2 regions of the Pseudomonas sp. SH10-3B genome follow, and region 1 is predicted to be linked to the other one. Evidence: predicted binding sites of a transcription regulator. Region 1 holds the regulator's gene; the other holds the start of a gene.
The links. Region 1 encodes FliA, which starts transcription of late flagellar genes. Its sites were predicted from a motif close to CTAAAGTTTNNNNNNNNNNNGCCGNTAA; they were not measured.
Positions count from the first base shown of each region.

Region 2: motA (flagellar motor stator protein MotA) is a predicted target of FliA. The motif match lies at 11,747-11,774, and genes of this name have one in related genera.

Region 1 covers NZ_JAFLXD010000016.1:622-13,438, reverse strand. Annotated here, with positions in the region: gene flhB (flagellar biosynthesis protein FlhB) at 1-1,061, shown strand, start outside; gene J1G35_RS14220 (cold shock domain-containing protein) at 1,196-1,396, shown strand; gene J1G35_RS14215 (cold-shock protein) at 1,441-1,653, shown strand; gene J1G35_RS14210 (FKBP-type peptidyl-prolyl cis-trans isomerase) at 1,939-2,286, shown strand; gene flhA (flagellar biosynthesis protein FlhA) at 2,621-4,750, shown strand; gene flhF (flagellar biosynthesis protein FlhF) at 4,763-6,079, shown strand; gene fleN (flagellar synthesis regulator FleN) at 6,185-7,018, shown strand; gene fliA (RNA polymerase sigma factor FliA) at 7,015-7,755, shown strand; gene J1G35_RS14185 (chemotaxis response regulator CheY) at 7,926-8,300, shown strand; gene J1G35_RS14180 (protein phosphatase CheZ) at 8,319-9,107, shown strand; gene J1G35_RS14175 (chemotaxis protein CheA) at 9,119-11,338, shown strand; gene J1G35_RS14170 (chemotaxis response regulator protein-glutamate methylesterase) at 11,387-12,520, shown strand; gene J1G35_RS14165 (flagellar motor protein) at 12,520-12,817, shown strand, end outside.
Region 2 covers NZ_JAFLXD010000011.1:32,311-50,710, forward strand. Annotated here, with positions in the region: gene hflX (ribosome rescue GTPase HflX) at 1-148, opposite strand, end outside; gene hfq (RNA chaperone Hfq) at 161-421, opposite strand; gene miaA (tRNA (adenosine(37)-N6)-dimethylallyltransferase MiaA) at 516-1,487, opposite strand; gene mutL (DNA mismatch repair endonuclease MutL) at 1,487-3,385, opposite strand; gene J1G35_RS11135 (N-acetylmuramoyl-L-alanine amidase) at 3,400-4,821, opposite strand; gene tsaE (tRNA (adenosine(37)-N6)-threonylcarbamoyltransferase complex ATPase subunit type 1 TsaE) at 4,837-5,307, opposite strand; gene J1G35_RS11145 (NAD(P)H-hydrate dehydratase) at 5,295-6,155, opposite strand; gene queG (tRNA epoxyqueuosine(34) reductase QueG) at 6,219-7,283, shown strand; gene J1G35_RS11155 (trimeric intracellular cation channel family protein) at 7,280-7,897, opposite strand; gene orn (oligoribonuclease) at 8,080-8,622, opposite strand; gene rsgA (small ribosomal subunit biogenesis GTPase RsgA) at 8,731-9,762, shown strand; gene motB (flagellar motor protein MotB) at 9,807-10,823, opposite strand; gene motA (flagellar motor stator protein MotA) at 10,827-11,678, opposite strand; gene J1G35_RS11180 (HDOD domain-containing protein) at 11,846-13,381, shown strand; gene J1G35_RS11185 (rhodanese-like domain-containing protein) at 13,440-14,255, shown strand; gene asd (archaetidylserine decarboxylase) at 14,272-15,132, shown strand; gene serB (phosphoserine phosphatase SerB) at 15,243-16,457, opposite strand; gene J1G35_RS11200 (AhpA/YtjB family protein) at 16,591-18,123, shown strand; gene J1G35_RS11205 (ABC-type transport auxiliary lipoprotein family protein) at 18,365-18,400, opposite strand, start outside.

The DNA of each region.
Region 1 (12,817 bases):
GCGAGATCGCGCGCTCCAAAGAACTCAATACCGTTGCGACGATGATGGCCGGTGCCGGTGCCTTGTTGATCTATGGCGGGGGGCTGGCGCTGGATTTGCTGGAGCTGATGAAGCACAACTTCACCTTGCCGCGCGAGGTGTTGCTCAACCCCGACTCCATGGGCCAATACCTGCTGCACTCGGGCAAGATCGCCCTTCTGGCGGTGCAGCCGATCCTGATCACCTTGCTGTTGGCCGCACTGATCGGTCCGGTCGCCCTCGGTGGCTGGCTGTTCGCTGCCGGCAGCATGGCGCCTAAATTCAGCCGCATGAACCCGGCGGCGGGTCTCAAGCGCATGTTTTCCGCCAAGGCGCTGGTGGAGCTGCTCAAGGCCCTGGCCAAGTTCATCCTGATTCTGTTCGTCGCGCTGATGGTGTTGTCGTCGGACATCGACGACCTGCTGCGCATCGCCCATGAACCGCTGGAATCGGCGATCATCCACAGCGTGCAGGTGGTGGGCTGGAGTGCGCTGTGGATGGCCGCCGGGCTGATCATCATCGCGGCGGTGGATGCGCCGATCCAGCTGTGGGAAAGCCACAAGAAACTGCTGATGACCAAGCAGGAAGTGCGTGACGAGCATAAGGACCAGGAGGGGCGTCCCGAGGTCAAGCAACGCATTCGCCAGCTGCAGCGGGAAATGTCCCAGCGCAAGATGATGGCTTCGGTGCCCGATGCTGACGTAATCATCACCAACCCGACGCACTACGCCGTGGCCCTCAAGTACGACCCGGAGAAGGGCGGCGCCCCGATGCTGCTGGCCAAGGGCAGCGACTTTACCGCATTGAAAATCCGCGAAATCGCCGTGGCCCACGACATCCTGCTGCTGGAATCGCCGGAGCTGGCGCGGTCGATCTTCTACTCCACCGACCTTGACCAGGAGATCCCCGCAGGGTTGTACCTGGCCGTGGCCCAGGTGTTGGCGTATGTCTATCAGATTCGCCAATACCGCGCCGGCAAGGGCAAGCGCCCGGATCCGCTCAAGGATCTGCCGATTCCGCCGGAGTTGCGTCGCGATTCCTGATCTTTCCCGCATTTATAGTGCCACCGCTCGTCGAAAACTCCCCTCGACCTGTCAACTTTGACAGTAGCCAGCATCACCTTCTCGCGGTTCTATGGCCTTCAGGCACTGCGCATTACGATGCAGGATGTGAGGTGATGCAGTTGTTTAAAGGCAGAGTCAAAGCTTATGACCCGCAAACCGGCAAAGGCTCTATTGCGCCGGAGGGTGGCGGCGATGACGTGTCAGTAGATTCGCGCAGCTCGGGTGAGCGCTTGCTTTCGGAGGGTCAGAAAGTGTCGTTTCGGATGATTCATCGGCCCGATGGCGTCTATGCGTGCGACATCAAACTGATCTGACGACACCCGTGCAGGCCCTTAATTGAAGTGTACGGAGAACGGCAATGGCGACGGGTACGGTGAAATGGTTTAACGCGGAGAAGGGGTTTGGGTTTATCACTCAGGACGGTGGGGGCGATCTATTTGTGCACTACTCGGCCATAACGAGCGGCGGATTCAGAACCCTTGAAGAGGGGCAAAAAGTAGAGTTCGAGGTTGCCCAGGGGCCCAAAGGTGCTCAGGCTGAAAACGTCCGCGTCCAGGCCTCAAATGTGTAAACGATGTCCCCGGTTTCAGATGTAAACGATGTCTACGGTTCTACACCCCGATAGCGGTGTATCAGCAGCCTACCCTTGGCCTGACACACGGCTATCTGGGGTAAGCCCCTCCAATATTTGGCCCCGATTTCACCTCGATAAGCTCAGTTGGCCGTTGGGCCTTTGCTAGTGAGTTGTACTTCCTACCTGTCAACCTTAACAGTAGCCGCCGCCACGGTATCGCGATCTGATGGTGCGGAACGCACACGGCGTGCGTAAATCTTGTTGAGGAAGGAGGGATTTCTGATGATCACTACCGACAGCGGTCTTCAGTATGGGGACACGACAGAGGGTAAAGGTGTTGAAGCCAAGGCTGGCCAGCGTGTCAGCGTTCATTACACGGGTTGGCTTTGGGAAAATGGCGTACAAGGGGCCAAGTTTGACTCGAGCCGTGATCGCAACGATCCATTCGTGTTTGCATTGGGTGCGGGTCAAGTTATTCGTGGGTGGGATGAGGGTGTGCAAGGAATGAAGGTTGGCGGGCAGCGACGGTTGATCATCCCTCCTCAGCTTGGGTATGGGGCAAGGGGCGCTGGGGGGGTAATCCCACCAAATGCAACACTCTGCTTTGATGTGGAATTGCTCGGTGTTTGATTGTTCTCTCACTGCCAGAGGAATATGACATCTCGCAAGGTCACAAAGACCCGCAGGCCGGGAATATACGACCTCTTTAAAAGCTTACCCCCGTTCGAAAGTGTGGAAAGGGCTTGCCCCCGATAGTGGTGGATCAGTCAAAACATCAGTGCCTGACACTCAGCAATCGGGAGCAAGCCCCCTCCCACAGTCCAATCGATTTATACCCGCTGGATTGTGTCCTTTATGAGGAGGTCCGAAACTAAAAGCAAAGTTGGAAGGCTTCTTGCAATACCGCCTCCAGGACGCCTCCCGGCGTCAAAAGTTTGCTTCAAGGAAACGAGGAATACCGGTGGTGGATCGCTCTCAAATGTTCAGCACGGCCCGTGGCACCCTGACTGACCTTTCGCGGGGCAATCTGGGTGTGCCGTTGTTGTTGCTGGTCATGCTGGCAATGATGATGTTGCCGATGCCGCCGTTCCTGCTGGACGTGTTCTTCACCTTCAACATTGCCCTCTCCGTCGTGGTGCTGCTGGTGTGCGTCTACGCCCTGCGGCCGCTGGATTTCGCGGTGTTCCCGACGATCCTGCTGGTGGCGACCCTGCTGCGGCTGGCGCTGAACGTGGCGTCCACGCGGGTGGTGATGCTCCACGGCCAAGACGGCCACGCCGCCGCCGGTAAGGTAATCCAGGCCTTCGGTGAGGTGGTGATCGGCGGTAACTACGTGGTCGGTATCGTGGTGTTCGCGATCCTGATGATCATCAACTTCGTGGTGGTGACCAAGGGCGCCGGGCGGATTTCCGAGGTGAGCGCGCGGTTTACCCTCGACGCCATGCCCGGCAAACAGATGGCCATCGACGCCGACCTCAACGCCGGTCTGATCGACCAGAACCAGGCCAAGACCCGCCGTTTGGAAGTGGCCCAGGAAGCCGAGTTCTACGGCTCCATGGACGGTGCCAGCAAATTCGTGCGCGGTGACGCCATCGCCGGCCTGCTGATCCTGTTTATCAACCTGATCGGCGGCATGGCGGTCGGGATCTTCCAGCACGGCATGACCTTCGGCGATGCGGGCAAGGTGTACGCCTTGCTGACCATCGGTGACGGTTTAGTGGCGCAATTGCCATCACTGTTGTTATCTACAGCGGCAGCCATCATGGTGACCCGTGCTTCGGGCTCCGAAGACATGGGCAAGCAGATCAGCCGGCAGATGTTTGCCTCGCCCAAGGCCCTGGCCGTGGCAGCGGGCATCATGGCGATCATGGGCATCGTGCCGGGCATGCCCCATGTGTCGTTCCTGAGCATGGCCGCCCTGGCGGGCGGCGCTGCCTACCTGTTCTGGAAAAAGCAAAATGCGGTCAAGGTCCAGGCCCTGCAGGAAGTGGCGCGCCAGCAGGAACTGCTGCCATCCCCGGCGCGCGCCCAGGAAACCAAGGAGTTGGGCTGGGACGACGTGACGCCTATCGACATGATCGGCCTGGAAGTCGGCTACCGCCTGATTCCACTGGTGGACCGCAACCAGGGCGGCCAGTTGCTCGCGCGGATCAAGGGCGTGCGCAAGAAGCTGTCCCAGGACCTGGGCTTCCTGATGCCCACCGTGCACATCCGCGACAACCTTGACCTGGCACCCAGTGCCTACCGCCTGACCCTGATGGGCGTGATCCTGGCCGAAGCCGAGATCTACCCGGACCGCGAGCTGGCAATCAACCCCGGCCAGGTGTTCGGCAGCCTCAACGGCATCACCGCCAAAGATCCGGCTTTTGGCCTGGACGCGGTGTGGATCGAAATCAGCCAGCGCAGCCAGGCGCAGTCCCTGGGCTACACCGTGGTGGACGCCAGTACGGTGGTCGCCACGCACCTCAACCAGATTCTGTACAAGCACTCCCATGAGCTGATCGGTCACGAAGAAGTCCAGCAATTGATGGGGTTGCTGGGCAAGGCTTCGCCAAAACTGGCGGAAGAGCTGGTACCGGGCGTGCTGTCACTGTCGCAACTGCTCAAGGTGCTGCAGGCGTTGCTGGCCGAACAGGTGCCGGTGCGCGACATTCGCAGCATTGCCGAGGCTATCGCCAACAACGCCGCCAAGAGTCAAGATACCGCCGCGCTGGTGGCCGCAGTGCGCGTCGGATTGTCCCGCGCAATCGTGCAAAGCATTGTAGGGCTTGACTCCGAGCTGCCTGTGATCACCTTGGAACCAAGGTTGGAACAAATATTGCTCAATAGTATTCAGAAGGCGGGACAAGGCCAGGAAGAGGGCGTTCTGCTGGAGCCAAGCATGGCTGAAAAACTGCAGCGTTCGTTGATCGACGCCGCACAGCGCCAGGAAATGCAGGGCCAACCGGTGATTCTGCTGGTGGCAGGCCCGGTTCGGGCGATGTTGTCGCGGTTTGGACGTCTGGCAGTACCGAATTTGCACGTTTTGGCTTATCAGGAAATTCCTGACAACAAGCAAGTGACTATCGTCGCGACAGTAGGGCCCAACGGCTGAGGGTAGTGGGTTATGCAAGTTAAGCGTTTTTTCGCCGCCGATATGCGTCAGGCCATGAAACTGGTCCGCGATGAGCTGGGCGCCGACGCCGCGATTATCGGTAACCGTCGTATTGCCGGCGGTGTCGAGCTGACGGCTGCCCTGGATTACACCCCCTCGGCGTTGGCGCCGCGTGTGCCGAACATGGAGCTTGAAGACGAGCTGCGCAAGACTGCGTCGCGCATCGTCTCGGCCCAGGCTGAACTGAGCATGCGTGGCGACAGCGATGCCACCACCAATCGCCAGTTGTTCGCCGGCCTGCCGCTGACCGCCGCCGAGCCGCTGGTCGAACCAACCTTTATCGAACCGCCGCGTCCTGCTGCGCCAGCCCCGGCCGCCGCAGTCGACCAGCGCGTCTTCGACTCGATGCGCTTTGAACTCAACGGCCTGCGCGAACTGCTGGAAGTGCAACTCGGGTCGCTGGCCTGGACCCAGCTGCAAGGCAGCAAACCGCAACAGGCCAACCTGTGGCGCCGCCTGCAACGCATCGGCTTGTCCGGCCCGTTGTCCCGCGACCTGCTGGCGCTGACCACCGAAATCGAAGAGCCTCGCCAGGCCTGGCGCATGTTGCTGGCCCACCTGGCGCGGATGATCGCCACCCCGGAAATCGAACCCCTGGAAGAGGGCGGCGTGATTGCCATGGTCGGCCCTGCCGGCATGGGCAAGACCACCACCCTGGCCAAGCTGGCGGCGCGTTACGTGCTCAAGTACGGCGCGAATAACATCGCGCTGGTGAGCATGGACAGCTACCGCATCGGCGCCCAGGAACAGCTCAAGACCCTGGGCCGTATCCTCAATGTGCCGGTCACCCACGTCGACCCGGGCCAGTCCCTGGCCAACGCGCTCGATCCGTTGCTGCGCAAGCGTGTGGTGCTGATTGACACCGCCGGCCTGCAAGCCAGCGATCCGGCGTTGCGCATGCAGCTGGAAAGCCTGGCCGGGCGCGGCATCAAGTCAAAAAATTACCTGGTGCTTGCAACCACCAGCCAGAAACAGGTTCTTACCGCTGCGTACCATAGCTACAAGCGTTGCGGTCTGGCCGGTTGCATCCTGACCAAACTGGATGAAACCGCCAGCCTGGGCGAAGTGTTGAGCCTGGCTATCAGCCATGAACTACCGGTTGCTTACCTGACCGACGGGCCGCGGATCCCGGATGATTTGCATCTGCCGCGCCGTCATCAGTTGGTCAGCCGCGCCGTGAGCGTGCAAATGCAAGAAGAGCCTAGCGAGGAAGCGATGGCCGATATGTTCGCCGACCTTTACCACAACCCGGCAAAGCGGGTGGGTTGAGGCGCGATGAACACCGTGAAATGTACCTACATCGATGGTCTGCAAGCGATTCACGCGGCCAAGCCATGTAGCCTGCGTCTAAGCAAGACAAGGTAAAGAAATAAAATGGGCAGCATGCATCCCGTACAGGTGATCGCGGTGACCGGCGGCAAAGGTGGCGTCGGAAAAACTAACGTGTCAGTGAATTTGTCCCTGGCCCTGGCAGAGCTTGGCCGTCGCGTCATGCTGCTGGATGCTGACCTGGGGCTGGCGAACGTCGACGTTCTGCTGGGGCTGACGCCCAAACACACCCTTGCCGATGTGATCGAGGGGCGCTGTGAGCTGCGCGATGTGCTGCTCCAGGGCCCTGGCGGGATCCGCATCGTGCCGGCCGCCTCCGGCACCCAGAGCATGGTGCACCTGAGTCCGGCTCAGCATGCCGGCCTGATCCAGGCATTCAGTGATATCGGCGACAACCTCGACGTGCTGGTGATCGACACCGCCGCCGGGATCGGCGAGTCCGTGGTCAGCTTCGTGCGCGCGGCGCAGGAAGTCTTGCTGGTGGTCTGCGATGAACCCACCTCGATCACCGACGCCTACGCCCTGATCAAACTGCTTAACCGCGACTACGGCATGAACCGCTTCCGCGTCCTGGCCAACATGGCCCAGAGCCCGCAGGAAGGTCGCAACCTGTTCGCCAAGTTGACCAAGGTCACGGATCGCTTTCTCGATGTGGCCTTACAATACGTCGGCGCAGTTCCCTACGACGAGTGTGTGCGCAAGGCTGTGCAAAAGCAGCGTGCAGTCTACGAAGCGTTCCCTCGCTCCAAATGCGCATTGGCGTTCAAGGCTATTGCCCAGAAGGTCGATACCTGGCCGTTGCCTGCCAACCCTCGGGGGCATCTGGAGTTTTTCGTCGAGCGATTGGTGCATCAGACGAGTGCAGGACCGGTGCTATGACAGCGAACGGCTATAACGCGTACAAGAAGTCTGCCCGTGACAGTCAAGGCGAGTTGATCGAGCGCTATGCGCCGCTGGTCAAGCGGATCGCCTATCACCTGCTGGCACGCCTGCCCGCCAGTGTCCAGGTCGAAGACCTGATCCAGGCGGGCATGATCGGCCTGCTCGAAGTGTCGACCAAGTACGACGCAAGCAAGGGTGCAAGTTTCGAGACCTATGCGGGTATCCGTATCCGTGGCGCGATGCTGGACGAAGTGCGCAAGGGTGACTGGGCGCCACGCTCGGTGCACCGCAATACGCGCATGGTCAGTGACGCAATTCGGGCAATTGAAGCAAAAACCGGTCGCGACGCTAAAGATCACGAAGTTGCGGCCGAACTCCAATTGAGTCTCGACGATTATTACGGGATTTTGAACGATACCTTGGGCAGCCGCCTGTTCAGTTTCGACGACCTGTTGCAGGACGGCGAGCACGAAGGGCTGCACGAGGACGGCGCGAGCGCGCATATGGAGCCGTCGCGTGACCTGGAAGACGAACGTTTCCAGGGGGCGTTGGCGGACGCCATTGCCAACCTGCCGGAGCGCGAGCGGTTGGTGTTGGCGCTGTACTACGACGAAGAGCTGAACCTCAAGGAAATCGGTGAGGTCCTGGGGGTCAGCGAATCGCGTGTCAGCCAGTTGCACAGCCAGTGCGCGGCCCGCTTGCGGGGGCGTTTGGGAGAGTGGCGAGCGCGCTGACAGGCAGTGTGGGGAGCATTGCAAAGCGATACCGCGAAGGTGATTGGCCTTCGCGGGTTCGACCCGTGGTGCCCCCGGCAGTCCTTGTTGTGTAATGCCTGTTGATTGAAATGGCGCGTCCAGGTGCTGGGCGCGTTTAAGACTGCTTGGAGGTCGAATTGGACAAGAACATGAAAATCCTCATCGTTGATGACTTCTCAACGATGCGGCGGATCATAAAAAACCTGTTGCGTGACCTGGGGTTCACAAACACGGTCGAGGCGGATGATGGCCTGACGGCGATTCCGATCCTCAACAGCGGGAGCATCGACTTTCTGGTAACGGACTGGAACATGCCGGGCATGACCGGTATCGACTTGTTGCGCCACGTGCGTGCCGACGAAAAACTGCGCAGCCTTCCCGTGTTGATGGTGACCGCCGAGGCCAAGCGTGAACAGATCATCGAAGCCGCCCAAGCCGGGGTCAACGGTTACGTGGTCAAGCCATTCACTGCACAGGCCTTGAAAGAGAAGATCGAAAAGATCTTCGAACGCATCCACGGCTAATGCCATCGCGGGGGAGCTATGGAGCATAAAGAAACGTCACTGGGCGACTTTGAGTCGACCCTGAAAAAGCATGCTCACCAGTTGGTCGACAGCCTTGAAAAAGGCCATTTCGGCGACGCGGTGCAGTTGATCCATGAGCTCAACCAGACCCGTGACCGCGGCCTGTACCAGGAAGTGGGCAAGCTCACACGCGAGCTGCACAGTGCGATCGTCAATTTCCAGATTGATCCGCACATGCCCCAGGCCGAAGAGATTTCGCAGATCACCGATGCCACCGAACGCCTGTCCTATGTGGTCAGGCTGACCGAGGCGGCGGCCAACCGCACCATGGACCTGGTGGAAAACGCCACGCCCCTGGTTAACGGCATGGCCACTGAGGCCCACGCCCTGAGCAACGACTGGGGCCGCTTCATGCGCCGTGAAGTCGGTGCAGAAGAGTTTCGTGAGCTGGCCCGTCGAGTCGAAGGGTTCCTGTCACGCAGCGAGCAGGAAAACCGCACGGTTGCCAGCAACCTCAATGACATTCTGCTCGCCCAGGATTACCAGGACCTGACTGGTCAGGTGATCAAGCGTGTGACCCAGTTGGTCACCGAAGTGGAAAGCAACCTGCTCAAATTGGTGCTCATGGCCGGCCAGGTCGACCGTTTTGCCGGCATCGAACATGACCGCGAAGCGATCCTCTCTGAAAAAGATCCACAAAAACATCTCGCCAAGGGTGAAGGTCCGCAGATTCATGCCGATAAACGTGAAGACGTTGTGTCAGGTCAGGATGACGTAGATGACCTGTTATCCAGTTTAGGCTTCTAAGGAGCACCCACATGAGCTTCGGCGCCGATGAAGAGATCCTTCAGGATTTCCTTGTAGAGGCCGGCGAAATTTTAGAGCAACTGTCCGAACAACTGGTCGAGCTGGAAAGCCGCCCGGATGATGCGAACCTGCTCAATGCAATTTTTCGCGGTTTTCATACTGTAAAAGGGGGCGCCGGCTTCCTCCAGCTCCATGAGCTGGTGGAGTGCTGCCACATCGCCGAGAACGTGTTCGACATCCTGCGCAAGGGTGAGCGTCACGTTGATTCGGAGTTGATGGACGTGATTCTCGAAGCACTGGATGCGGTCAACGGCATGTTCAGCGAAGTTCGCGAGCGTGCCCCGATCACCGCAGCCACGCCGGAACTGCTGGCCGCCCTGGCGCGCTATGCAGAGCCGGCCGACACCACGGCAGCGCCGGTGGTCGAAGCCGCACCGGAACCGGTGGCGGAGCCTGAAGCAGATGTGACGGACAGTGAGTTCGAACAACTGCTCAACTCCCTCAGTGCCGTCAAGGCCGAGGCCGAAGCTCCGGCCGCCGTTGCCCCGGCTGTCGCGCCGAGCAGCGAAGACATTACCGACGCTGAGTTCGAGTCTTTGCTCGACCAGTTGCACGGCAAAGGTCAGTTCGCGGCCGACGCCGTGGCGCCTGCCGGTGCTGTCCCAGCTGCGGTGGATGCGCCTGTCGCGCCTGCCAGCACCGACATCACTGACGACGAATTCGAAGCCTTGCTCGACCAGTTGCATGGCAAGGGCACCTTTGCGGCCGACGCCTTGCCGGAAGTCGCCGCTACGGCCGCAGCACCCGCTGCCACTGCCAAGCCTGCGGACGATGGGTTGATCTCCGATCACGAATTCGAAGCGCTGCTGGACGACTTGCACGGCAAAGGCAAGTTCACCGAAGTCGCCCCGGCTGCTGCCGTGGCCACGGCGGCACCGGTTGCGGCCAAACCCGCTGCCAAAGCTGCCGCGCCGGCCGCCAAGCCTTCGCCTGCGCCCGCTGCTGCCCCGGCTCCGGCACGTGCCGCTGCGGCACCGGTCGCGGAAAAACCGGCCAGTGAAGCCGAAACCACCGTACGGGTCGATACCGCGCGGCTGGACGACATCATGAACATGGTCGGCGAGCTGGTATTGGTGCGTAACCGCCTGGTGCGCCTGGGCTTGAGCAGTGGCGATGAAGCCATGCAAAAGGCCGTGTCGAACCTCGACGTGGTCACCGCCGACCTGCAAACCGCGGTGATGAAAACGCGGATGCAGCCGATCAAGAAAGTCTTCGGCCGCTTCCCGCGCCTGGTTCGCGACCTCGCGCGCCAATTGAAGAAAGAGATCAACCTGGAACTGGTGGGTGAAGAAACCGACCTCGACAAAAACCTTGTCGAGGCCCTGGCCGACCCGCTGGTCCACTTGGTGCGCAACGCTGTCGACCACGGTGTCGAAACCCCGGAAGAACGTGAAGCCTCTGGCAAGTCCCGTGGCGGCAAGGTAATCCTGGCGGCGGAACAGGAAGGCGACCACATCCTGCTGTCGATTACCGATGACGGCAAGGGCATGGACCCGACGATTCTGCGCAATATTGCAGTCAAGCGTGGCGTGATGGACAAGGACGCCGCCGACCGCCTGACCGACACCGAGTGCTACAACCTGATCTTCGCCCCTGGCTTCTCGACCAAGACCGAGATTTCCGACGTGTCGGGCCGTGGCGTGGGCATGGACGTGGTGAAGACCAAGATCAGCCAGCTCAACGGCTCGATCAATATCTACTCGACCAAGGGCCAGGGCTCCAAGATCGTCATCAAGGTGCCGTTGACCCTGGCGATCATGCCGACCCTGATGGTGATGCTGGGCAACCAGGCATTTGCCTTCCCGCTGGTCAACGTCAACGAGATCTTCCACCTCGACCTGTCACGCACCAACGTGGTGGACGGCCAGGAAGTGGTGATCGTTCGGGACAAGGCGTTGCCCCTGTTCTACCTCAAGCGCTGGCTGGTTGCTTCGGCTGCCCATGAAGAGCAGCGCGAGGGCCATGTGGTGATTCTCTCCGTGGGCACCCAGCGAATCGGCTTTGTCGTCGATCAACTGGTGGGCCAGGAAGAAGTGGTCATCAAGCCTTTGGGCAAAATGCTGCAGGGAACCCCGGGCATGTCGGGTGCGACCATTACCGGTGACGGTCGGATCGCACTGATTCTCGATGTTCCGAGCATGCTCAAGCGTTACGCCGCTCGGCGTATTTGATTCTGGTGGGGCAGGGCGGTCTTGCCCGCCCCACCTAACGGAGTGTTTATGGCAGTCAAGGTCCTGGTGGTGGACGATTCGGGTTTCTTCCGCCGCCGCGTCTCGGAAATTCTTTCCGCCGATCCAAGCATCCAGGTGGTCGGCACGGCCACCAACGGCAAAGAGGCGATTGATCAAGCCATTGCGTTGAAACCGGACGTGATCACCATGGACTACGAGATGCCGATGATGGATGGCATCACGGCAGTTCGGCACATCATGCAACGCTGCCCGACCCCGGTATTGATGTTCTCCTCGCTGACCCACGAAGGCGCCCGAGTGACCCTCGACGCGTTGGATGCGGGTGCGGTGGACTTCCTGCCGAAGAATTTCGAAGACATCTCGCGTAACCCCGAGAAGGTCAAGCAACTGCTGTGCGAGAAAGTCCACAGTATTTCCCGCAGCAACCGTCGCAGCCTGTTCAGCGCGCCAGCCCCTGCGCCGGCACCGGTGGCTGCACCGGCTGCACCGACCAGTTCGTCGTTCAACCGCCCGGCGCCTGCGCCGGTTGCACGGCCTGCCGCACCGCCGGTTCGCACGCCGGCAGCCTCTGCTGCCCATTCGCCTGCGCCCAAGCGCAAGGCCTACAAGCTGGTCGCCATCGGCACCTCCACCGGCGGTCCGGTCGCCTTGCAACGCGTGTTGACTCAATTGCCGGCCAACTTCCCGGCGCCGATCGTATTGATCCAGCACATGCCCGCCGCCTTCACCAAGGCGTTTGCCGAGCGCCTGGACAAGCTGTGCCGCATCAGCGTCAAGGAAGCCGAGGACGGTGACATCCTGCGCCCTGGCCTGGCGTTGCTGGCCCCAGGCGGCAAACAGATGATGGTCGATGCCCGTGGCGCGATCAAAATCCTGCCGGGTGATGAACGCCTTAACTACAAGCCGTGCGTGGACATCACCTTCGGTTCGGCGGCCAAGTCCTACGGCGACAAAGTTCTGGCGGTGGTGCTCACCGGCATGGGCGCCGACGGCCGTGAAGGCGCACGCCTGCTCAAGCAGGGCGGCAGTGCGATCTGGGCCCAGGACGAAGCCAGCTGCGTGATCTATGGCATGCCCATGGCCATCGTCAAAGCTGACCTGGCCGACGCCGTCTACAGCCTGGATGACATCGGCAAGCATCTGGTGGAGGCCTGCCTCTGATGGATGTCTTGAGCCTGATCGGCATCATCATGGCGTTTGTCGCCATTATCGGCGGCAACTACCTCGAAGGCGGTCACCTGGGCGCCCTGGCCAACGGCCCGGCGGCGTTGATCGTGATCGGCGGCACCGTGGGCGCCGCGTTGTTGCAGTCACCGATGAGTTCGTTCAAGCGTGCGATGCAGATCGTCATCTGGATCATTTTTCCGCCGCGTGTCGACCTGGCCGGTGGCATCGACCGGGTGGTCAACTGGAGCCTCACCGCACGCAAGGAAGGCCTGCTGGGCCTTGAAGGCGTGG
Region 2 (18,400 bases), on a different contig from region 1:
GCGGCACGTTAAAAAACGCAACGGTCTCGGCGCCGGCCGAATTTGCCAACTCCTGAAACTCCTGCGGATCTTCGCGCGCCTCAGGGTCCTGTCCATCCAAGTGAACGAGGATTACTCGCTCACCACCACCGTGGCGCTCAAAGAACAAAGGAGACTCCTATCAGGCGTTACCTGGCTCAGCGTCAGCTGCATCATCACCTGCTGCGCTAGGCAGACGGATTGGACGAACTGGAACCACTGTCGAGATAGCGTGCTTGTAAACCATCTGGCTGACGGTGTTTTTCAGCAGGATCACGAACTGGTCGAACGACTCGATCGTGCCTTGCAGCTTGATACCGTTGACCAGGTAGATGGAAACCCCCACTTTCTCTTTACGTAAAGTATTCAAGTAAGGGTCTTGTAGCGAATGCCCTTTTGACATGTGCCGCACTCCTTTAAGGATCAATAATAAAAAATCGGAAAATAAATAGCTCATGGCCGTCACACCCCCAAGGATAGACGGCAATTGCAAGGACTCAGCTCAATATGGAGACCGTTCCCAAGTATTTCAAGGCGCGTGACAGATTGTCGCTGTCCAGGCTGTCCAACCAGTGCAAATCGCTCCAGCTGCGCAACCAGGTGAACTGGCGCTTCGCCAATTGGCGCGTGGCGATGATGCCGCGCTCCTGCATTTCGGCTGACGTCAGCTTGCCATCCAGATGATCCCAGACTTGGCGGTAGCCTACAGCACGTATCGAAGGCAACCCTGGATGCAGGTCACCTCTTGAACGCAGTGCTACGACCTCGTCCACAAACCCCTGTTCCAACATAATTGTGAATCTTTGTGCAATTCGTTCATGCAGCACCTGGCGATTTGCCGGAGCGATGGCCAGATTCGCCACAGTATAGGGCAATTGTGACTGTCCAGATGCGCCTGCGTCAGCACTTTGCGCAGTTTGTTTCAGCCGCAGTTCAGTCATGGTCTGACCGCTGACACGCCAGACTTCCAGGGCGCGACTGAGGCGCTGAGGATCATTGGGGTGAATGCGCGCGGCAGATACCGGATCGACCACAGCCAACTGGTCGTGCAGGGCTTGCCAGCCAAGGCGCGCAGCCTCTTCTTCGAGTTCGGCGCGCACCTGGGCATCGGCGGGCGGCATATCGGCCAACCCCTCCTGCAAAGCCTTGTAGTAAAGCATCGTGCCGCCGACCAGCAGCGGAATGTTGCCGCGCGCCGTGATCTCGGCCATGGCGGCCAGGGCGTCGGTGCGAAAATCTGCCGCCGAATAGCTCTCGGCCGGGTCAATGATGTCGATCAACCGATGCGGATACTGTGCCAGCAGCTCTTTTGAGGGCTTGGCGGTGCCAATGTCCATGTCCCGGTAAACCAGGGCAGAGTCGACACTGATCAACTCGCAGGGCAGCACCTTGGTCAGCTCGATGGCCAGGTCGGTCTTGCCGGCGGCCGTGGGGCCCATCAGGAAGATTGCGGGGGGCAAGGCGCTCATCAACGACCGCGCAGGAACAGTTTGTCCAGATCGTCCAGGCCCATTTGGGTCCAGGTCGGTCGGCCGTGGTTGCATTGGCCGCTGCGCTCAGTGTTTTCCATGTCGCGCAGCAGGCCGTTCATTTCCGGCAGGGCCAGGCGGCGATTGGCGCGGATAGCGCCGTGACACGCCATAGTCCCGAGCAGTTCGTTGATGTGCGCCTGGATGCGGTCGCTGGTGCCGTACTCCATGAGATCGGCCAGCACGTCGGCCACCAGCCGGTTGGCTTCGGCCTGCTTGAGCAGCGCGGGAATCTGGCGAATCGCCAGGGTTTCCGGGCCTAGGCGTTGCAGTTCGAAGCCCAATTTCTGGAACACGCTGTGGTGCTCTTCGGCGCAATCGGCCTCACGCTGGCTGACGGCCAGGGATTCCGGCACCAGCAACGGCTGGCCACTCAGGCCTTCACTGGCCATGGCGATTTTCAGGCGCTCGTACATGATCCGCTCGTGAGCGGCGTGCATGTCCACCAGCACCAGGCCATGGGCGTTTTCCGCAAGGATGTAGATGCCCTTGAGCTGCGCCAGCGCGTAGCCCAGCGGTGGAATATCACCACCACCTTCCGGCAAGGCCACTGCGCCCGGCTCGGCACCTGGCAACGGCGCAAAGAATTCACGATAGGCAGCCTGCGCCTCGGCCACCGGTACGACCGATTGCGGACGCGGTGTGTATTGGTACTGATAACCCGCCCCTGAGCCAGAGCCCGGCGCCGTGTAGCTCGGTTGCGGTGGCGGCGATTGCAGCAGGTTTGCCGCCAGGCTCATTTCGCCCTGGGGGCCGAACTCACCAGCTTCAGGACCGCTCGGACGTACTACTGCGGTCACGATAGGCGCAGACAGCTGGTCGTCCGGGCGCACATCGCCCAGGGCACGGTGCAAGGTGCCATAGAGGAAGTCATGCACCATGCGCCCGTCACGGAAGCGCACTTCGTGTTTGGTCGGGTGCACGTTAACGTCGACCACCGAAGGGTCGACCTCGAAAAACAACACAAACGTCGGATGCCGCCCGTTGAACAGCACATCGCGATAAGCCTGGCGCACCGCATGGGCCACCAGCTTGTCGCGCACCGCCCGGCCATTCACAAAGAAATACTGCAAGTCCGCCTGGCTGCGGGAGAAGGTCGGCAAACCGACCCAACCCCACAGACGCAAGCCATTGCGTTCGATTTCAATCGGCAGCGCCTGCTCCAGGAAGCCGGCACCACACACAGCCGCTACCCGGCGTGCACGCGCGGCGTCATCGTTGGCTTCGTGGAGGCTGAGGATGGTCTTGCCGTTGTGGCGCAGGTGAAACGCCACATCGAAACGCGCCAGGGCCAGGCGTTTGATGACTTCTTGCAGGTGATCGAATTCGGTTTTTTCGGCCTTGAGGAATTTACGCCGCGCCGGAGTGTTGAAGAACAGATCGCGCACTTCCACCGAGGTGCCCACCGGGTGCGCAGCCGGCTGGACCCGAGGCGCCATGTCGCGGCCTTCGGTTTCCACCTGCCAGGCCTGCTCGGCATCACGGGTACGCGACGTCAGGGTCAGGCGCGCCACGGAGCTGATGGAGGCCAATGCCTCACCCCGAAAGCCCAGGCTCATCACGCGCTCAAGGTCTTCGAGGTCGCGGATCTTGCTGGTGGCGTGACGGGCCAGGGCCAGCGGCAGGTCATCGGAGGAGATCCCGCTGCCATCGTCGCGTACGCGCAGCAGCTTGACGCCGCCCTGCTCCACATCGACATCGATGCGCTTGGCGCCGGAGTCGATGCTGTTCTCCAGCAACTCCTTGATCACCGATGCCGGCCGTTCAACGACCTCGCCCGCCGCAATCTGGTTGGCAAGGCGCGGGCTGAGCAATTCAATGCGCGACCCGCTGTTCAAGACTGATTCGCTCATTACTGCGCCGCCAATTCAGTGCCAGGGATGGTCAACACCTGGCCGATTTTCAACTCATCGGTCTTCAGGTTGTTGGCGCTGCGCAAGGACGCGGCCGAGACTTGGAAACGCACGGCCAGCATGGCCACTGTGTCGCCGGGCTGCACGCGATGGTCACGCGGGCCCTGGGCGATTTTCCCGGAGTCGCGCAGCCAGGCAATATAGGTGCCCGGCGGCGGATTCTGCTGGAAGAACTGGCGCACGCCGGCGCTGATGGAACGTGCCAATGCCTGCTGGTGGCTGGCACTGGCGAGCTTCGAGGCTTCATTGGCGTTGGAGATAAATCCGGTTTCCACCAGGATCGATGGGATATCCGGCGACTTCAGCACCATAAACCCGGCTTGCTCCACACGCTGCTTGTGCAACGAGGTCACGCGGCCGATGTTGCTCAACACCTTCTGGCCGACGTTCAAGCTGGAGGTCAGCGAAGCCGTCATCGACAGGTCCAGCAGTACACCGGCGAGCATCTTGTCCTTGTCATCGAGGGACACGTTGCCGGCCCCGCCGATCAAGTCGGAGCGGTTTTCACTGTCGGCCAGCCAGCGGGCGGTCTCGGACGTAGCGCCGCGATCCGACAAGGCAAACACCGAAGCCCCGAATGCGGCGGCCGAAGGTGCGGCGTCAGCGTGGATCGAGACGAACAGGTCGGCGCCCTTCTTGCGCGCGATTTCGGTACGGCCGCGCAACGGAATGAAGTAGTCGCCGGTACGGGTCAGTTCGGCGCGGTAGCCTTTCATGCCGTTGACCTGGCGTTGCAACTCGCGGGCGATGGCCAGCACCACGTCTTTCTCATGCTGACCGCGCGAACCGGACGCGCCCGGGTCTTCACCGCCGTGGCCAGCGTCGATCACCACGATAATGTCGCGTTTGCCGGCCGGGGCTGGCGGCGGCGGTGGCAACTTGACCTGGGGTTGCGACGGGTTGACCGGTACGGCCGGCACTGTCGCCACGGCCGGGGTTGGCGCAGGCGGCGGCGCGGCATCGGCGGCGTTGTCGAACAGATCGACCACCAGCCGGTTGCCATATTGGGCGTTTGGCGCCAGGGAGAAGCTTTTCGGGGTCACGACCTTTTTCAAGTCGATCACCACGCGCAGGTCAGTCGGCGTGCGCTGCGCCGAGCGCATGGCGGTAATCGGCGTGTTGGCGGTGGACACTTTCAACGGCGCGGCCAGGGTCGCACCATTGATGTCGATCACCAGGCGATCAGGCGCCGTGAGGGTAAAGACACTGTGCTGGACCGGGCCAGACAGGTCGAACACCAGTCGCGTGTTATCCGGCGCTCGCCACAGGCGAACACTCTTCACCTGTGAAGCAGCCAGAGCATTGACAGTCATTGCCGCAAGCAACACCCCTACGACAGCAACCAACGCGCGAAAGCGCATACCTAACCCCACCAATTATTTGAATTCCAAAGCCAGAGCGGCACACCACGACTCACCGCGCGCGCCCTGGGGCAACAACTTCAGCTGACGTCCGTGATCATGCGGCGTAATGGTAATGGTCAGGTCCGGCTTTGGCAAAAAGCCTGTGCCTTTATCTGGCCACTCAATCAGACACAACGCCTCTTCATCGAAGTAATCCCGGATACCCATGAACTCGAGTTCTTCGGGGTCCACCAGGCGGTAGAGGTCGAAGTGGAAAGCCCGCACTGCGCCGATCTCGTAGGGCTCAACCAGGGTGAACGTGGGACTCTTTACCGCCCCCGTATGACCCAACCCACGAATGATGCCCCGGGACAGCGTGGTCTTGCCCGCCCCCAGGTCGCCTTCAAGAAAGATCAGGCCTGACCCGGTCGTGACCTGGGCAATACGCTGACCTAACGCGACCATGGCCTCTTCATCGGCCAGGAAAAGGATTACTTCAGACACGGCGACTGTTCCTCCAGCAATTGACGAATGGCGGGTATCAGGTCGCTGGCGGCCAGCCCGCGACCAAAGCTGCCCTGGCGATCCCCGGCGGTGGCGTGCAGCCAGACGGCCAGGCAGCTTGCCTCATAAGCCTGCATGCCCTGGGCCAGCAACGCGCCCACCAGGCCGGCCAAAACGTCACCGAGGCCTGCCGTCGCCATCGCCGGATGGCCTTGATCGCAGCGCGAAACACGCCCGTCCGGACTGGCAATCAAACTGCCAGCACCTTTGAGGATAGCCACTGCATTGAATTTCTGGCTCAGCGCGCGCGCCACCTTAAGACGGTCGGCCTGAACCTCGGCTGTCGAAATCCCCAGCAAGCGCGCGGCCTCCCCCGGATGCGGGGTAATCACGCAATGGGCCGGCAGGCTCACGCTGCCAACTGCCAGCTGATTGAGAGCATCGGCGTCCCAGACTTGCGGCAGCCGGGCATTGGCCGCGACAGACAATAGGCTTTTACCCCAGGCGGCTTCGCCCAGGCCGGGACCAATCACGATCACCGAGATTTTTTCCAGCAAGCCCATCAACTGGTTGGCCGAACTCACGCCGACAGTCATGACTTCCGGCACACGTGCCAACGCGGCCGGCACGTGCTCAAGGCGAGTGGCCAGGGACACCATGCCCGCACCACTGCGCAAGGCGCTTTCGGCGCCGAGCAGCGCGGCGCCGCCAAAGCCCCGGTCGCCGCCAATCATCAGCAGGTGACCGAACTGGCCTTTATGGGCGTCCGGGGAACGCGCAGCCAGTTGCGGCAAATGGCCGTGCAACAAAGGCTGAACGTCGGTTATTTCGTGTTTTGTCTGCGGCATGCGTCTTCAAGCTCCGATGTCTGGCAGAATTATACGCATCTAACCTGTGGTTTCCCGTGTCTCATGCCCGCTATTACTTCCGATCTGCCCGCCCTCGCCCAATCGATCAAAGACTGGGGCCGCGAGCTGGGCTTTCAACAAGTCGGCATCAGCGGCCTGGACCTGGCTGAGCATGAACAGCACCTGCAACGCTGGCTCGACGCGGGCTACCACGGCGAGATGGAATACATGGGCGCCCATGGCAGCAAACGCTCGCACCCGGACGAACTGGTACCGGGCACCCTGCGCGTGGTATCGCTGCGCATGGATTACCTGCCCGGCGACACGCAGATGGCGCAACTGCTGGCAAAACCGGAAAAAGCCTACATCTCCCGTTATGCCCTGGGCCGCGACTACCACAAGCTGATCCGCAAGCGCGTGCAGCAATTGGCCGACCGTATCCAGGCGCAGATCGGCCCTTTCGGCTTTCGCGCCTTTGTCGACAGCGCGCCCGTGCTGGAAAAAGCCATTGCCGAACAAGCCGGACTGGGCTGGATCGGTAAAAACACCCTGGTGCTCAATCGCAAGGCCGGCAGTTATTTCTTCCTGAGCGAGCTATTTGTGGATTTGCCGCTGCCGGTCGATCCGCCGCACAGTACCGAACACTGCGGCCGCTGCACCGCCTGCCTGGATGTCTGCCCGACCAATGCGTTTGTCGGCCCCTATGTACTGGACGCCCGGCGCTGTATTTCCTACCTGACCATCGAACTCAAAAGCGCGATCCCTGAAGACCTGCGCCCGCTGATCGGCAACCGGGTATTCGGCTGCGATGACTGTCAGATCGTTTGTCCGTGGAATCGTTTCGCGCGACCCACTGCCGAAAGCGATTTCAAGCCACGGCACAACCTGGACAACGCCGAGCTGGCGGAACTGTTTATGTGGGATGAGGATAAATTCCTCAGCAGTACCGAAGGTTCACCGTTGCGCCGCGCCGGTTACGAACGCTGGTTGCGCAACCTGGCGGTGGGCCTGGGCAACGCGCCGTCGAGCATTCCGGTGCTGGAAGCCTTGAAGGCGCGTCGGGATTACCCATCGGAGCTGGTGCGCGAACATGTGGAATGGGCGCTGAACCAACACGCAGCACGCTAGTGCACGTCGTCGTTATAGACGAACTTGGGCATTTCCCAGTGAAATCGAATCGCCAGCAGGCGCAATAGAAAGCCGCTGAACAGGGTCAGCAGAATCGCCTGCTCGCTCGGCAACTCCAGGTAAAGGCACAGCAGGTAGAACCAGGCAGCGAGGAATGACACGCTGGCGTACAGTTCACGGCGGAAGATCAGCGGAATGTCGTTGCAGAAAATATCCCGCAGAATGCCGCCGAAGACGCCGGTGATCACCCCGCTGACCGATGCCACCAGCATGCCGTGGCCCATTTCCAGGGCGGTCATGCAGCCGATCAGCGTGAACGCGACCAGGCCCACGGCATCCAGCGCGAGGAACAGCGAGCGCAGATGGCGCATCAACGGCGCGATAAAGATCGTCACAAGCGCCGCGACGGAGGTCAGCACCAGGTATTCCGGATGTTTGACCCACGTCAGCGGGTAATGGCCGAGCAATACATCACGTACCGAGCCGCCGCCCAACGCCGTCACGCAGGCGATCAACACCACGCCAAACCAGTCCATGCCGCGCCGACCGGCGGACAAGGCGCCGGTCATGGCTTCGGCGGTGATGGCGATGAGGTAGAGCATCAGCAGCATGATGGCGATCCTTGCAAAGAGGCCGGCAGTCTAATCATTTGCTGATGGCACCAAAAGGGGGCGTTTGGCGATAAAACGAGTTGCCTGCCATCGGGAGCAAGCCCCCTCCCACACTTGGACCTGGGAATACATTCAAGTGTGGGAGCTGGCTTGCCTGCGAAGGCGCCCGGTCAGCCGCCTCCGTTTCAAGCCTTGATAAAATGCTTGCGGTAGTGCTGCAGCTCGGCGATCGACTCGCGAATGTCATCCAGCGCCAGATGGGTGCTGCCTTTATGGAAGCTGTCTTTGACTTCCGGCGCCCAGCGCGCGGCCAGTTCCTTGAGCGTGGACACGTCCAGGTTGCGGTAGTGGAAGTAGCTTTCCAGCGCCTTCATGTGGGTATAAAGGAAGCGGCGGTCCTGGCAGATGCTGTTGCCGCAGATCGGCGACTTGCCCTTGGGCACCCACTTTTCCAGGAAGGCAATGGTTTCGGCTTCGGCTTCGGCCATGCTGATGCGGCTGTCACGCACACGCTGGGTCAGGCCGGAGTTGCCGTGGGTGCGGGTGTTCCACTCGTCCATGGTGGCGAGCACGGCGTCGCTGTGGTGGATCGCGATCACCGGACCTTCGGCCAAGGTGTTGAGGTTGCTGTCGGTGACAATGGTCGCCATCTCGATGATGACGTCGGTGTCAGGGTTCAGACCGGTCATTTCCAGATCGATCCAAATCAGGTTCTGTGGGTTTTGCATGGCTTGATTCTCTTGGCACCTTGGCGTAGCTGCGCAGTTTAGCAGGCGGGGCCGTGCTAGACTCGCGACCGTTTTACCTAACCTTTGCATTATCGACACGGAACACCAATGGCCAAACGCCAGCTCAATCGTCGCCAAAACTGGCGCATCGAAAAGATTCAAGGTGAGCGCGCCGCACGCGCCGCCAAACGCGAATCCTCCGCCGTGGACGCGCTCGAGGGCGGCGACCTGGGGCCCGAACAAACGGGCCTGGTGATCGCGCACTTTGGTGTGCAGGTCGAAGTCGAGGCGCTGGAAGGCGAGCTCGCGGGCCAGGTGTTCCGCTGCCACTTGCGTGCCAACCTGCCTGCGCTGGTAACCGGCGACAAGGTGGTCTGGCGTGCCGGCAACCAGGGCATCGGCGTGATCGTCGCCCAGCTGCCGCGTACCACCGAACTGCGCCGCCCCGACAGCCGCGGCCAGCTCAAGCCGGTAGCGGCCAACGTCGACATGATCGTCATCGTCTTTGCACCGTTGCCCGAGCCTCATGCCAACCTGATCGACCGCTACCTGGTGGCGGCCGAACATGCCGGCATTCGCCCGCTGTTGCTGCTGAACAAATTCGACCTGATCGACGAGCAGAATGCCCCGGCGCTCAACGCGCTGCTGGCGGTCTACCGCACCCTGGGCTACCCAGTGCTGGAAGTCTCGGCGCATCACGGCAACGGCATGGAACAGCTGCAACAGCAGTTGGACGGACGCATCAGCGTATTTGTCGGCCAGTCGGGCGTGGGCAAATCTTCGCTGGTCAACAGCCTGCTGCCGGAAGTCGACACCCGCGTGGGCCCGTTGTCGGAGCTGTCCGGCCAGGGCACCCACACCACCACCACGGCGCGGCTGTTCCACTTCCCGGGCGGCGGTGAGTTGATCGACTCCCCAGGTATCCGTGAATTCGGCCTCGGCCATGTCAGCCGCAGCGATGTGGAAGCGGGCTTTATCGAATTCAACGACCTGATCGGCACCTGCCGCTTCCGCGACTGCAAGCACGATCGCGAGCCAGGCTGTGCCCTGCTCAAGGCGCTGGAAGATGGCCGCGTGCAGCAGCAGCGGATGAACAGCTATCGGTCGATTATTGCGAGCTTGCCGGAAAGCAGTTACTAAACAAACAACAAGGCCGCGATGATCGCGGCCTTGTTGTTTATGGCTTATGAACCCGTCGCAGGTACCGTCGGGTCTTTCACGCCGCCGTCATCAAACAGATTAAGCTTCTGCCGCAGCTCATGGGCCGGCAATGGCTCCTGTCCTGGCGGAATGGCATGTGGATCGGCCGGTACTTCACCCGGCGCACCTGCTCCCGGGGTCGGTTGTGGTGGCGGCTGATCACCTTCAATCGCACGCTGGGCCTTTTTGGTCAGCACGACGATATCGATGCGACGGTTGATCGGGTTGAACGGATCCTTCGCATCAAACAGTTGCGAAGACGCAAAACCCACCACGCGTGCCACTTGCGGATCCGGATAGCTGCCAGCCACCAGCGCTCGACGCGCCGCGTTGGCGCGGTTGGCTGAAAGCTCCCAGTTGCCAAAGTCACCCTGGCCCGCATACGGCTTGGCGTCGGTGTGGCCGCTGATGCTGATCTTGTTCGGCACCGCCTTGATGGTGTCGGCCATGGCCAGCAGGATGTCTTCAAAGTACGGCTTCAAGCGCGCGCTGCCAGAGTCGAACATCGGCCGGTTGGCGGCATCGGTGATCTGGATGCGCAAACCATCCGGAGTGATCTCGAACGAAATCTGATCCTTGAACTTCAGCAGTTGCGGGTTTTCCTCGACCTTGGTCTGCAATTCCTGCAGCAACAGCTCAAGACGCTCCTGCTCGACCTGCTCGGCCATGGCCTCGACAGTATCGCGCTCGATCGGGATTTTCTCCTGCGGCGCCTCGGTTTTGACTTCCGGGTTGATGGTGCGCTCAGGCGCCAGCTGCGGCGAGCCGCCGAGGTCGATCACGAAGGGCGTGCCGCTTTCCGAAAAACCAATCGGGTCCTTGAAATAGCCGGCGATGGCGATCTTCTGTTCAGGTGTGGCCGTGGACATCAGCCACAACACCAGGAAGAACGCCATCATCGCCGTCGCAAAGTCGGCGAAGGCGATTTTCCAGGCGCCGCCATGGTGCCCCGCAGCGAAGCGCTTGACGCGCTTGATGATTATCGGCTGGTTGTTTTCCATGGCTTAGCGACCGCGAACCGCTTGTTCCAGCTCGGCGAAGCTTGGGCGATGCTTCGGGTACAGCACCTTGCGACCGAACTCCACCGCCAACGAAGGCGGCATGCCGGAAGCAGAGGCTACCAGGCTGGCCTTGATCGACTCGTACAGGTTGATTTCTTCCTTGGCGTCGTGGGCCAGGGAGGTCGCCAGCGGGCCGAAGAAGCCGTAAGCCGCGAGAATACCGAAGAAGGTACCTACCAACGCCGCACCTACGTGCATACCGATGGCCGCCTGGTCACCTTCGCCCAGGGAGGCCATGGTCACCACGATACCGAGTACCGCCGCGACGATACCGAAGCCGGGCATGCCGTCGGCCACACCGGTTACGGCATGGGAAGGATGCTCCAATTCTTCCTTGAGGCTGAACAACTCCATGTCGAACAGGCCTTCCAGCTCATGGGGAGCCATGTTGCCGGAGGACATGATGCGCAGGTAATCGCAGATGTACGCGGTCATGCGCTCATCTTTGAGCACCGCCGGGTACTTGGCGAAAATCGGGCTGGCCGCAGCGTCTTCGATGTCGGCCTCGATGGCCATCATGCCTTCGCGGCGGCTTTTGTTGAGGATCTCGTAAACCAGGCCCAACACTTCCAGGTAGAAGGTGTGGGTGAAACGCGAACCGAACATGCCCAGCGACTTCTTGATCACGTGCATGGTCATGTAGCCGGGGTTCGCCTGCAAAAAGGCGCCCAGTGCCGCACCACCAATAATCATCACCTCGAAAGGCTGGATCAGTGCCGCAATTTTACCGTGGGACAGGACGTACCCGCCGAGCACGCTCGCGAAGACGACGATAATGCCGATAATTTTAGCCATAGGAGATGAGTACTTGCGCCGTCGGGTTCATGGACATATTTGGGGGAACTGGAAAACTCTTGTTCTACTTATCGGCAAAACTGCGCCAGACTATAGCCCGTTAAGGCGAAAAGCCAGTTCGGCCCGCTCCGGGCGTGTTGACCGCAAGTGATGATCGCGCCCCAATCATGGCTAATGAAACGACAGTCCCAACTGCAAAACCTACTTCTCTCGCCGCTTGGATCAAGCGCCTGGACGACGTGCTGCTGCCCGTCCCCCAGGCCAGCCACGACCGCGTGTGCAAAGCCATCCGCGATAGCCGCAGTTCGTTGCGAGATATTGCCGAGCTGATGCAAAACAGCCCGGCCCTTGTACTCAGCGTCATGCGCGAGGCCAACAGCCACACCCATGGCAGCCTCGCGGCACCGGCGGAAAACCTCGAAGTGGCGCTTAACCGCCTGGGCCTCAAACGCGCCGAGGAGCTGCTGGCACGCCTGCCGTCTGTGCCAGCCCATGAAATTCCCGTTGCGTTGCGCCAGCTGTTGCTGGTCAGCCAGCACGCCTCGCAACAAGCCAACGGCTTGTTCGGCAGCCGCCTGGCGCGGCTGTGGCAGGACATTCACTGGGGCAGCCTGCTGTTTCTGTCACCGCTGTGGCCGATGGCCGTTGCCTACCCCAAGCTCCTGGAAGAATGGGAACTGCGGGTCATCCACAAAGGCGAGTCGGCACGCAAGGTCGAGCAGGCATTGTTCGGCGTACGCCTGCTGGACCTGTGCCTCGGCCTGACCGAGACCTGGCACCTGCCGATCTGGGTATCTCAGGGGTATACCCTGCTGCGGAACGAGCAGCGCTTGCTGGTCAAGGCACTGCATATCGCTCGCGAAGACGACCCACTGCGTCACCAGCAATTACTCGACGCCGAACCCAACCTGCGCCGCTGGCTGAACCAGCCGGCCAACACGGTGCTGCTGGCCAACGGCTTGGCGATGTCGGCCCAGGAGTCCTGGACCTGCCCGCACACCCAGCGCTGGCAATACCTCACCGCGCTGTACCTGCAACAGCCCCTGAGCGAAGTGCAGCAACAGGCCCACCAGCAAGCCGTCACCAGTGCCCGCGACACCTTGATGCCCGATCTCTGGCACCCGGCGCTGTCGCTGATCTGGCCGTGGCATGTGCAAAAAATTCATCGCGGCCTGCTGCCGGCACCACCGCCCACCGCCGAAGCGCTGGCCGTCTGGCGCAAGCGTTGTACCGAACTGCTGGTGGAGCCAAGCCGCTTTGCCAACGCCATGCATTTGACCACATGCGCCAAGGAAGCCTTGGTGGCCAGCGGTATGCAGCGCGTCCTGCTGTTTATGGCCGATCGCGCCCTGAGCACCTTGCGCGTACATCAGGCCGACGGCTTGCCGAAGGACGCCGCCAACCTGAGCCTGGATGTGGTCAACAGCACGCTGCTGCAGCGCCTGCTGGAGAAGTCCGCCCAGGTGCGCTTAACGCCGGAAAACCACGCCCAGTTCTCGGCACTGCTGCCGCCGATCCTGCGCCGCCTGTTCACTGGCGAGCACCTGTTGTTGCGCTCCATGAGCTGCAACGGTCGCGTGGTGATGGTGATGGTCGCCGACCAGGGCGGCGGGCCGTTCTCGGAAACCACCGTGCAGGCCTTCGGTAAAACCGCCCAATGCATCGAGAAAGCCCTGCACAGCTTTACCAACCGCAGCGCTTGATGCTTGCGCTACAATCGCCGTCCTTTAATCGCCGACATTTGTGCCCAGGAGACCTCACATGCCTGACTTCTCTGGCTTGCCGCTGGTGATCGAATCCAGTGACCTGCTCGGTCAACTGGATGCCGAACACCTGATTCTGGTGGACCTCACCAGTGCCGCCCGCTACGCCGAAGGGCACATCCCCGGCGCGCATTTCGTTGACCCCAAGCGCACCCAACTGGGCCAGGCGCCGGCACCCGGCCTGCTGCCCGGCAAGGCCGATCTTGAGAAACTGTTCGGCGAACTGGGCCACACGCCCGACGCTACCTATGTGGTCTATGACGACGAAGGCGGTGGCTGGGCCGGGCGCTTCATCTGGCTGCTCGACGTGATCGGCCACCAGAAATACCACTACCTGGATGGCGGCCTGCTGGCGTGGCTGGAGGGCAAACATCCGCTCTCCACCGATGTGCCCGCCCCGGCCGGCGGCCCGGTCAGCCTTACGCTGCACGATGGCCCCACCGCTACCCGCGAATACCTGCAGAGCCGCCTCGGCGCCGCCGACCTGGGGATCTGGGATGCGCGCGGGCCGCTGGAATATTCCGGCGAGAAAGTGCTCGCGGCCAAAGGCGGCCATATCCCCGGCGCGGTGAACTTCGAATGGACTGCGGGCATGGACAAGGCGCGCAACCTGCGCATCCGCCGCGACATGCCACAGATCCTGGAAGACCTCGGGCTGACCAAAGACAAAGAAATCATCACCCACTGCCAGACTCATCACCGCTCTGGCTTCACCTACCTGGTGGCCAAGGCGCTCGGTTATCCGCGAGTCAAAGGTTATGCCGGTTCCTGGGGCGAATGGGGCAACCACCCCGACACCCCCGTCGAGATTTAAGGTTTAAGGACAGTAAATGAAAAAGCAGTTGTTTATCCTCAGCCAGTACCTGCTGCCGCACCACCTGCTGTCGCGGTTGGCCGGTTGCGTCGCCGAGTGCCGCGTGCGCTGGTTCAAGAATGCCTTCACCACGTGGTTCGCCAAGCGCTATCAAGTGGACATGTCCCAAGCCCTGGTAGAAGACGTGACCGCTTACGAGCACTTCAACGCCTTCTTCACCCGCGCCCTGAAAGACGGCGCCCGCCCACTGGACCAGACCCCTGGCGCAGTGCTGAGCCCAGCCGATGGCGCGGTCAGCCAGTTGGGTCCTATCGAACATGGCCGTGTGTTCCAGGCCAAAGGCCACAGCTTCAGCGTGCTGGAACTGTTGGGCGGTGATGCAGCGGTCGCAGCGCCGTTTATGGGCGGCGACTTCGCCACCATCTACCTGTCGCCGAAGGACTACCACCGGGTGCATATGCCTCTGGCCGGTACCCTGCGCGAAATGGTCTACGTGCCTGGGCGGATTTTCTCGGTGAACCAGACCACCGCCGAAAACGTGCCAGAGTTGTTTGCGCGTAACGAGCGTGTTGTCTGCCTGTTCGACACCGAACGCGGCCCGATGGCCGTGGTATTGGTGGGCGCAATGATTGTGGCGTCGATTGAAACGGTATGGGCCGGACTGGTCACCCCGCCGAAACGCGAGCTGAAAACCTTCCGCTATGACGAAGCCGCACGCGCGCCGATCCATCTGGAAAAGGGTGCGGAGTTGGGTCGTTTCAAGCTGGGCTCGACTGCGATCGTGCTGTTCGGGCCGGATCAGGTGAAGTGGGCAGAAGAATTGGTGGCGGGTTCGCCGGTGCAGATGGGCCAAGGTATCGCTTTACCTAAAGCCTGACACCGACCCCCATGTGGGAGGGGGCTTGCTCCCGATAGCGGGGTATCAGTCAACACATCAGTGACTGAACCACAGCCATCGGGGGCAAGCCCCCTCCCACATTTAGTCAGTTACAGCTGACCGTCGCGGTCGCGAAAGCCCAGCAGATACAGCACGCCATCCAACCCCAAGGTCGAAATCGCCTGCTTGGCCGATTGCTTGACCAATGGCTTGGCGCGGAACGCCACGCCCAAACCAGCAATTGCCAGCATCGGCAAGTCGTTGGCGCCGTCACCGACCGCAATGGTCTGCTCCAGACGCAAACCTTCCTTGTGGGCCAATTCCTTCAGCAGATCCGCCTTGCGCTGTGCATCGACAATCGGCTCAACCGCCACGCCGGTCACCTTGCCATCCACCACTTCCAGCTCGTTGGCGAACACATAGTCGATGCCCAGCTTGGCCTGCAATTGCTTGGCGAAGTAGGTAAAGCCGCCCGACAGGATCGCAGTCTTGTAGCCCAGGCGCTTGAGTTCGGCGAACAAGGTTTCGGCGCCTTCGGTCAGGCGCAGCGACGCGCCGATGGAGTCCAGCACGCTCACGTCCAGCCCCTTGAGCAAGGCCAGGCGCTCCTTGAAGCTGGCGCGGAAATCCAATTCGCCGGCCATGGCGCGCTCGGTGATCGCGGACACCTGCTCACCCACGCCGGCCGCCTTGGCCAATTCGTCGATAACTTCGGCTTCGATCAGCGTGGAGTCCATGTCGAACACCGCCAGGCGGCGATTGCGGCGGAACAGCGAATCTTCCTGGAAGGCGATATCGACATTCAGCTCCTGGGCCACGCTGAGGAATTCGGCGCGCAGGGCCTGCGGGTCGGCCGGTTCGCCGCGCACGGAGAACTCGATGCAGCCCTTGCCCTTGTCGGCGGGGGTGTCCAATGGCATGCGGCCCGACAGACGGTCGATATGGTCGATGTTCAAACCATACTGCGCGGTGATGGAGCTGACGCGCTGCAGCTGTTCGGCGGTGACCTTACGGGTCAACAGCGTCACGATATGGCGCTTCTTGCCCTGGCCGGCCACCCACTGCTGGTAATCCTCTTCGGATACCGGGGTGAAACGCACCTGCTGATCGAGCTTATACGCCGTAAACAGGATGTCCTTGAGCACCGACGAGGCCTGCTCGGTGCTGGGGATTTCCACCAGGATGCCGAACGACAGCGTGTCGTGGATCACTGCCTGGCCGATGTCGAGAATGTTCACACCACCCTGGGCCAGAACGCCGGTAATGGCTGCGGTAAGACCTGGGCGGTCTTCACCAGTGATGTTAATCAGGACAATTTCGCGCAAGGCGCACCCCCAGGCTGGAAAAAAACCGCATTCTACCCACTTTCAGTGACCATCGGGCACAGCCAGCGCTTTGCCGGTCTTGGGCCTGTCGCTATACTGCGCGTCAACTTCACGGACCAAGAGCCGAGCTCAAGTGAACCGGCCCACGCCAGTAAAAACCGACAACTTCTTCCTGCTGATCTTCCGGGCACTGCGCCACCGCCGTGTACCGATCGCATTACGCATCGCCAGCCATAACGTGATCCTGGTCGCCCTGGCCCTGGTGATCTACGCCTGCGTGATGGGTTTGCAATTCAAGCAGGCCATGCACGAGCAAGCCGACGCCCTGGGCGAGAGCCTGACCACTCAGACCGCCACTTCGGCGACTGAGCTGCTGGTGTCCAATGACATCCTCAGCCTCAACGTGCTGCTCAACAACCTGACCAAGAACCCGCTGGTGGCCCATGCGGCCATCTACAGCGTGGACAACCGCATCATGGCCGAAGCCGGGCAGCGCCCGAAAAACGGCCTGCTGGGCGAAGCCGAAGGCCTGTACCAGAGCAATATCACGTTTCAGGATGTGAAGGCCGGCCAACTGCGTATCAGCCTCGACATGCAACAGTTCCAGCAGCCGATGACCATCAGCCTGCAAAGCATGGGCATCCTCAGCGCCATCCTGCTGGCATTGGCCCTGGCCCTGAGCTTGCGCCTGGGGCGGCATATCTCCACGCCGCTCATGCAACTGCGCATCTGGCTGCGGGATATCGACGAGCACACCCCGGCTACCGACCGCCAGGATGAAATCGGCGACCTTGCCCGTCAGTTGCACGCCAGCTTCGCCCCGGAACCGGTGGTGCCCGAAGTCGAGCCAGAGCCTGAATACGACGACACCGATTACGACGACGAACCAGAGTTCGAAGTGCGCAACCTGCGCGACCCGGGCTTCGACGAGCGCCCTCCGGTGGCGGGCCTCAAGCCGGCACCGCGCCATGCATTCAAGGCCGAGGAAGACGAGCTGGACGATGAAGACCCCTTCGCCGACCTGCGCGATACGTCAGCCGACAGCAGCGCAATCGCCCCCAAGGCAGCGCCGGTACGCAGCAGCGAGCCGCAGTACAGCGCTGTGCTCGCCGTGCAACTGGGTGCCCAGGACCAATTGCGTCGCCTGCCTCGCGCACGCTTGACCGAACTGCTGGAACGCTACCGCGACTGCCTCGACCAGGCCGCCTCGCTGTACCAGAGCGAACTGCACACCCTGAACGACGGCAGCACGCTGATGCTGTTCCACAGCGAAGACAGCGGCGAAGACTACCTGACCAATGCAATCTGCTGCGGCGAGCTGTTGCGCGCCCTGGGCCATGAATTGCAGATCGAAGTCGCCGACAGCGGCATCACCCTGCAACTGCAACTGGGCCTGACGGTGGGGGATGATCTGTTTGGCATGAGCCAGATCGACCTGCTGCTGACTGAAAACGCCCAGGACGCACTGGCCTTGTCCCAACACAGCCGCAACCTGCTGCTGGTGGAGCGCAAGATCAGTGAAGACACGCTGATCCGCCAACGCGCGCGCATTCGTCCGATTGCCAGCCCCGAAGGGGCAAGCTGTGTGGAGCGGTTGATGGAGCCGTATCCCTCGATGCTGGAGCGGCAGTTGGCGCGGATGCACGAGACCCGCGCAAAGCCCTGAAGAACACCGCCGGACTAATGTCTCCTGTAGGAGCGAGCTTGCTCGCGAAAAACGTCAACGATAACGCGTTGTTCCTGAATGAACGCGGCGCCTGTGAGTTTTTCGCGAGCAAGCTCGCTCCTACAAAAAGCATTAGGGCTTGCCCCCTCCTACATTTGGATCTCAACAAGCCTCCAGTAAATCGCACACAAGCAAAAGGCCCGCTGAATCAGCGGGCCTTTTTGCTTATCTGCGATTCAGATCAGAACCTGAACACTTCCATATCCGTACGGATCGG